DNA from 3 places in the Rhizobium sp. CG4 genome. Region 3 is predicted to be linked to each of the others. Evidence: predicted binding sites of a transcription regulator. Region 3 holds the regulator's gene; each other region holds the start of a gene.
The links. Region 3 encodes LexA, which represses DNA repair genes until DNA is damaged. Its sites were predicted from a motif close to TGTTCNNNNTGTGTTCNG; they were not measured.
Positions count from the first base shown of each region.

Region 1: dnaE (DNA polymerase III subunit alpha) is a predicted target of LexA. The motif match lies at 1,567-1,584, and genes of this name have one in related genera.
Region 2: HGO37_RS02075 (putative DNA modification/repair radical SAM protein) is a predicted target of LexA. The motif match lies at 1,007-1,024, and genes of this name have one in related genera.

Region 1 covers NZ_JABAEG010000002.1:495,227-497,500, forward strand. Annotated here, with positions in the region: gene dnaE (DNA polymerase III subunit alpha) at 1-1,324, opposite strand, end outside; gene HGO37_RS07460 (ABC transporter ATP-binding protein) at 1,719-2,274, opposite strand, start outside.
Region 2 covers NZ_JABAEG010000001.1:425,062-427,335, reverse strand. Annotated here, with positions in the region: gene HGO37_RS02085 (glycosyltransferase family 4 protein) at 1-299, opposite strand, end outside; gene greA (transcription elongation factor GreA) at 330-806, opposite strand; gene HGO37_RS02075 (putative DNA modification/repair radical SAM protein) at 1,029-2,261, shown strand; gene HGO37_RS02070 (UdgX family uracil-DNA binding protein) at 2,261-2,274, shown strand, end outside.
Region 3 covers NZ_JABAEG010000002.1:221,599-223,872, reverse strand. Annotated here, with positions in the region: gene HGO37_RS06240 (ComEC/Rec2 family competence protein) at 1-880, shown strand, start outside; gene lexA (transcriptional repressor LexA) at 985-1,713, opposite strand; gene HGO37_RS06230 (ATP-binding protein) at 2,164-2,274, shown strand, end outside.

The DNA of each region.
Region 1 (2,274 bases), 270 kb from region 3:
AGCGGATCACCTCTTCGCGGCGGTCCTGGCAGAAGTCGATATCGAAGTCGGGCATCGATACGCGTTCAGGATTGAGGAAGCGTTCGAACAGCAACGAGAAGCGCAGCGGATCAACGTCGGTAATGGTCAACGCGTAAGCAACCAGAGAGCCCGCACCGGAACCACGGCCCGGACCAACCGGGATATCGTGGTTCTTGGCCCATTTGATAAAGTCGGCAACGATCAGGAAGTAGCCGGGAAATTTCATACGCTCGATAATGCCGAGCTCAAAGTCCAGTCGTTCGCGGTATTCTTCCTCGGTATAGCCCGCAGCGATACCGAGCTTTTCGATGCGCATATCCAGGCCTTCAACGGCCTGACGGCGCAGTTCTTCCGACTCCGCCTTTTCGGCAGCATCGGTATCGTCACTGGCGCCGGTAAAGCGCGGCAGAATAGGTCCGCGCTTTTTCAGCACGTAGGAGCAACGATGCGCCACTTCGACGGTGTTTTCCAATGCCTCCGGCAAATCGGAAAACAGTTTCACCATTTCCTCGCGGCTTTTGAGATAATGGTCTGGCGTCAGGCGAAAGCGGGTATCATCGGAGACGATCGCGTTGTGGGCCACGGCCATCAACGCATCATGGGCCTCGTAATCGGCGCGTGACGGAAAAAAGGCTTCGTTGGTGGCAACCAGCGGCACGTCGTTCTCATAGGCAAGCGTCAAGACACGGCGCTCATGCGCCCGGTCATAATTGCCCTGCCGCTGCAATTCCATATAAAGGCGATTGCCGAACAGGCCCTTGAGGGCCAGTAAGCGCTTCTCAGCCAGGGCGGTGTGCCCGTCTTTCAGGGCCATATCGACAGGGCCGCCAGAGGCGCCGGTCAGTACGATCAGCCCGTCATTATCGCCTTCTTCCAGCCAGGAGCGATTGACGCGCACCGACTGGCCACTTTCACCATCGAGATAAGCGCGACTGATGAGATCCACCAGACGCTCGTAACCCGCAGCGGTGGCTGCGAGGAACACAAGGGCGGGAAGTTTTGCGAGATTGTTCGAACGCCGTTCTTCAATGGCGTCTTCCATATCAACGGAAACCTGACAGCCGATAATCGGCTGCAAGCCCTCATCACGCGCCTTTTCCGAAAATTCCAGTGCCACAAACAGATTGTTGGTGTCGGTTATGGCAATGGCTGGCTGCCCATCGGACACCGCCTTGGACATAACCTTTTTAAGCGGCAACGCGCCTTCCAGAAGCGAATAGGCCGAGTGAACCCGAAGATGAACGAAACCAGGTGTTCCACTGGCCTGCCCTGCATTTCCATTGGTGGAATTGGTATCACTCATGCGCCGCATATCCCGTGTTCTGAATCACGGGGATTTTCTGATGTTCAGCCCGCAAAGTCCACAGCCAATAGCACAGAACAACGATGACGACCGCACATACACGCTGTTATGTGCGGCAAAAATATCAGAGTGCAGTGAGGATCATAGAAAAGCTGGCAACAAAGACAGCGATGGAAGCGAAGGCGGCAACGTCACGGATCATGTCGGTCATTGTACTCTCCTTACTCGTTATGTTTCCATTTTGTTCTCATTTTGTTTCAGAGTCAATATGTTTTTTAGGTCTCTTTTAAATTCCGTTGCGGCGTGAAAGTTCCCGCCTGATGTGCGCGCAAAAGAAAACCCGGCGCGGTGGCCGGGTTCTCCTCAAACTCAGGTCATGTGATGTGCGGCAAAATCAGAAGCTGACGATCTTGCCTTCGGAGATCGTGACGCGACGATCCATGCGTGCGGCCAGATCGTGATTATGGGTCGCAATCAGCGCCGCAAGACCAGACTGGCGCACCAGCGCTTCCAGCGCTTCAAACACATAATGGGCCGTCTCGGGATCGAGGTTGCCGGTTGGCTCATCGGCCAGCAGCAGAAGCGGTGCATTGGCAACGGCACGGGCAATGGCCACGCGCTGTTGTTCACCACCGGAAAGCTCAGCCGGGCGGTGATCGGCACGGTGGCCAATCCGCATGTAGTCAAGAAGCTGTGCGGCGCGCTGACGGGCTTCCTTGTCGGAAAGACCGGCAATCAATTGCGGCATCATGATATTTTCAAGCGCGGTGAATTCCGGCAGCAGGTGATGGAACTGGTAGACGAAACCGATATCGCTGCGGCGGATTGCCGTTCGCTTGTCATCCGCCAATGTGCCACAAGGCAAACCATCGACATAAACCTCACCCTCGTCCGGGTGCTCCAGCAAACCAGCAAGATGCAGCAGCGTGGATTTACCCGTGCCCGACGGT
Region 2 (2,274 bases), on a different contig from region 3:
ACCAGTTTCACCTTCATACGCAGGACATCACGCATGAAAATGCCCGGCAGCATTTCCAGATTGCGCCGCGCATGCCAGACGCGCGGGCCACCACCGGGAGCCTGTTGCCACAGGCGCCACAAATCTCGAAACCGGATATGCGGCAGGTTGTCTGGCAGACCGGGGCCTAAGGTTGCCACCTTTTGCCCCAGCCTGTTTTGAACCGGTACCAGTTGAATGATCGTCGACGTGACGCCCGATAAACGTTTTTTGAAATTCGGGGCAATGACCCGAATGTCCTTTAATTCGACTTGTGTCACGTCTTGCTCCGAAAAAAATGAATGTAGTTATTACATCCAGTTTACGGAGAGGATTTCATAACCCTTGGCGCCGCCGGGTGCGTTGACTTCGATGCTGTCGCCAACTTCCTTGCCGATCAGCGCGCGCGCAATCGGGGAGGAGATGGAGATACGGCCGGCCTTGACGTCCGCTTCCTGGTCGCCAACGATCTGGTATGTTCTTTCTTCGTCGGTGTCCTCGTCAATCAGCTTGACGGTCGCGCCGAACTTGATCTTGGAACCTGACATTTTGGACAGATCGATGATCTCAGCACGAGCTGTCAGGTCTTCCAGTTCGGAAATGCGACCTTCATTGTGGCTCTGTGCTTCCTTGGCAGCATGGTACTCGGCGTTTTCGGACAAATCGCCATGGGCACGTGCTTCCGAGATAGCCTCGATGATGCGTGGGCGTTCTTCCTGTTGACGCCAGCGCAGCTCCTCCTGCAACTTGGTGTAACCGCCTTGAGTCATCGGTACTTTCTCTACCATTTTTTATTCCTTCGCATTCCATCTGCTTCACGCAGACACAAAAAGAAACAGGTTCCGAAGTAAAACTTCGGAACCATGCCCAAAAACAACAATTCCGACCACTATATCAGAAGACCACCTCAAATTGCCAGAAGATTTGACGCTTACATATTTTGTGAGGATTTCGAGCAGTTTCCGATGTGGAAATTGACAAATCCAAAAAGAACATATAGTGAACATTGTATGGGAAAGTCAATTAAAGAACGACTCGCGGTTCTCTCCGATGCTGCGAAATATGACGCGTCGTGTGCTTCCAGCGGAACCACAAAACGAAACTCGGCAGCGGGTGGCGGGTTGGGTTCTACTGAGGGGTCGGGCATTTGTCATGCCTATGCGCCGGACGGTCGCTGCATCTCGCTGTTGAAAATCCTGCTGACCAATTTCTGCATCTATGACTGCGCCTATTGCATCAACCGCTCATCCAGCAATGTCGAGCGCGCCCGCTTTACTGTGGAGGAAGTGGTATGGCTAACGCTGGAATTTTACCGACGCAACTACATAGAAGGTCTTTTTCTATCCTCAGGCATTATCCGGTCTTCCGATCACACGATGGAGGAACTGGTTCGGGTGGCGAGGGAGCTGCGCGTAACGCACGGCTTTCGCGGTTACATTCATCTCAAATCCATTCCCGAAGCGTCCGCCCATCTGGTGGAGGAGGCGGGGCTTTATGCCGATCGCCTTTCGATCAATATCGAATTGCCAACCGATAGCGGTATCGGCCGTTTTGCCCCGGAAAAACAGCCCGGCAATATCAGGAGATCGATGGCCGATATCCGCCTGAAAATTGAGGAAGCGGGCGAGCCGACACTGAAGACAAAGCGCGTGAAAAAATTCGCGCCAGCCGGTCAAAGCACGCAGATGATAGTCGGTGCAGACGGCGCAAATGACAGCACGATCCTGTCCACCAGCGCACGGCTCTACGGCAGCTACGGTTTGAGGCGTGTCTATTATTCCGCCTTCAGCCCGATACCGGATTCGTCAAAAAATCTGCCGTTGATCAAACCGCCGTTGATGCGGGAGCATCGGCTTTATCAGGCTGACTGGCTTTATCGCTTTTATGGTTTTGATATCGGCGAGATAACCTCCACACAAAAGGACGGCATGCTGGATCTCGATATCGATCCGAAGCTCGCCTGGGCACTGGCCAACCGGCAGAGCTTTCCTGTGAATGTGAATACTGCAGACAGGGAAATGCTGCTGCGTGTTCCGGGTTTTGGAACCAAGACGGTCAATTCCGTGCTGTCATCGCGCCGTTTCCGGCGGCTGCGTCTGGAGGATCTTGCCCGGTTTGGCGTGTCGATTAAAAAGGTCAAAGCCTTTGTAGTGACCGAGGGTTGGACGCCGGGCAAATTGACGGAACGGCCGGATTTACGCGCCATGTTTGCACCGCAGCCAGAACAGCTGACGTTGCTGTAATGTACCGGATTTC
Region 3 (2,274 bases):
CTATGTCGCCTCATGGGGAGGCGATGCCGGGGTCGGACGACAGCATCAATGGTTTCTGGGCGCCGGAACGCTTGGCCTATTGGTGCTGACACTGTTTCGCACCCGACTTGCCTGGGTAAGTGCTGTGTTCCTGCTGGCAGTCCTTGGGTTGTTTGTGCTGTCACGGCAACAGGACAATCCCGATCTGGTGGTTTTTGAGGACGGGAAACTGATGGCACTGGTTGGCAAGGATCAGGTTGCCAGCACCAGCCAACGCCCATCCGGCTTTATCTATGACCAATGGGCGCGGGCTTTGTTCTTACCTGACAAATATATTCGGCCAAACATGCTGCCGGAACTGCCAGCCCCAGAACCATCGCCTGACGATGCCAATGACAAAACGACTGGCAATACTGATGCCGCGCCACCACGATCACGACGGCCGATGCTGGACGAACACATCATTCAGGCTGAAAGGCAGGTGATGTCTGCCGCCGTTACAAATGCAACCGATGCCTTTACCTGCCGCCGCGACAGCTGGTGCATCGCCAGATCAGCGAAGGGGCAGGTGGTGATTTCCGTGCTGGATAACAGATATCTTGGTCTCGCTTGCGACATCGGTTCTGTGGTTATCACCACGCGTCCCACATCATTTGAAACCTGCCGCTCCGGCGCCTTTTTACTCAGTGCCCAGACATTGCGGCGCACCGGTTCGCTGGAGATCACATTTTCAACTGAGGCAACAACCGCCGCAAACCAGCATTTGCCGATCGAGAGGATGACGGCTGCCATTTATGGTTCCTACCGTCCATGGACCATGCATCGTTATTATAACTGGCGCAGCAGGACATTTGAAACGGAAGTGCCAGAACATGTCTCGCAACTGCTGGACCGTCGCTAGGCTAAAGTGAGTTGAAGGCCAGTTGTGTCGGGTGTTTTCCGGCGACAGTAGCGATGACGCGCTGGCGCGTCACCTGGCAGTGATATGGGTCTGCTGATGACCGCTTAGTGGTATCTGCGGATCAGGCCAACCAGCTTGCCCTGGATCTTGACGCGGTCAGGTCCAAAAATACGGGTTTCATAGGCCGGGTTTGCCGCCTCAAGCGCAATCGATGCACCCTTGCGACGAAAACGCTTCAAGGTCGCTTCTTCATCATCGACCAGCGCCACGATGATATCACCGGGGTTGGCGGTCTTGGCGTTGCGGATGATGACCGTGTCGCCGTCAAAGATGCCGGCATCGATCATCGAGTCACCGCGCACTTCCAGTGCGTAATGTTCACCAGAACCCAGCATGTCAGCCGGCACGGACACATCATGTGTGTTGTTCTGGATGGCGGAGATCGGGACACCGGCCGCGATCCGTCCCATCATCGGCACCGATACCGAGCTGCCGCCATCATTGGCGCTGACAGGGGCGGGGGTCGGAGCAGGGGCGACAACCGGTTTTGGTTTGCCAAGGCTGCCTTCGATCACACTTGGTGAGAAGCCACGCTGTGGTTTGAGGCTTGGCGAATAGGCTTCAGGAAGTTTGATGACTTCCAGTGCGCGTGCCCGGTTTGGCAGGCGGCGAATGAAGCCACGTTCTTCAAGCGCTGTGATCAACCGGTGAATGCCGGATTTGGACGCGAGATCAAGCGCATCCTTCATCTCATCAAATGAGGGAGGAACACCGGATTCCTTCATTCTTTCGTGAATGAAAAGAAGCAGTTCCTGCTGTTTGCGTGTGAGCATGAAGTCGCACCCCAACCGTTGATGAAAATCGAAACAAATGCAGAACATACACTATATGTTCCATATGTGTTCCGCAAGGCTTTAATATTTCGTAATCGCCGCCCCGGTGAATTTTCTTTCAAAACAGCCAAGACGTGTAATCGCTGCCTATCACGCTGTTTTTTAAACGATTTCACGTCAATTCATCACAAAACGATCCGTCAGAAAGCTGAGGCTCGCAACACCGCCCGTTAGCCGACCAACCGGCATGATTATCAATCTGATATCGTAAGGCGCTGTGATTCGGTTCGTTTGATTCTCTCCACCAGATTGGGTTGGCAGCGCATATTCCCTGTGCATTTTTACCTTCACGAGGAAGCATTGCGTTGAAATCTCTGTTATGGGGAGGGTTCGCTGCTCGTTCGGAGTCGGCATTCAACATCAATTTTGACAGTATAAGGTTTTAGGGCATTGCAGGTCGGCATCGACATGGGAACGCTATCGGGTGGGCAGGCTGCCAAACTCGACATTGAGGAATTGCTCGCCACGCGTCTGCTGGTGCAAGGCAATTCCGGTTCCGGA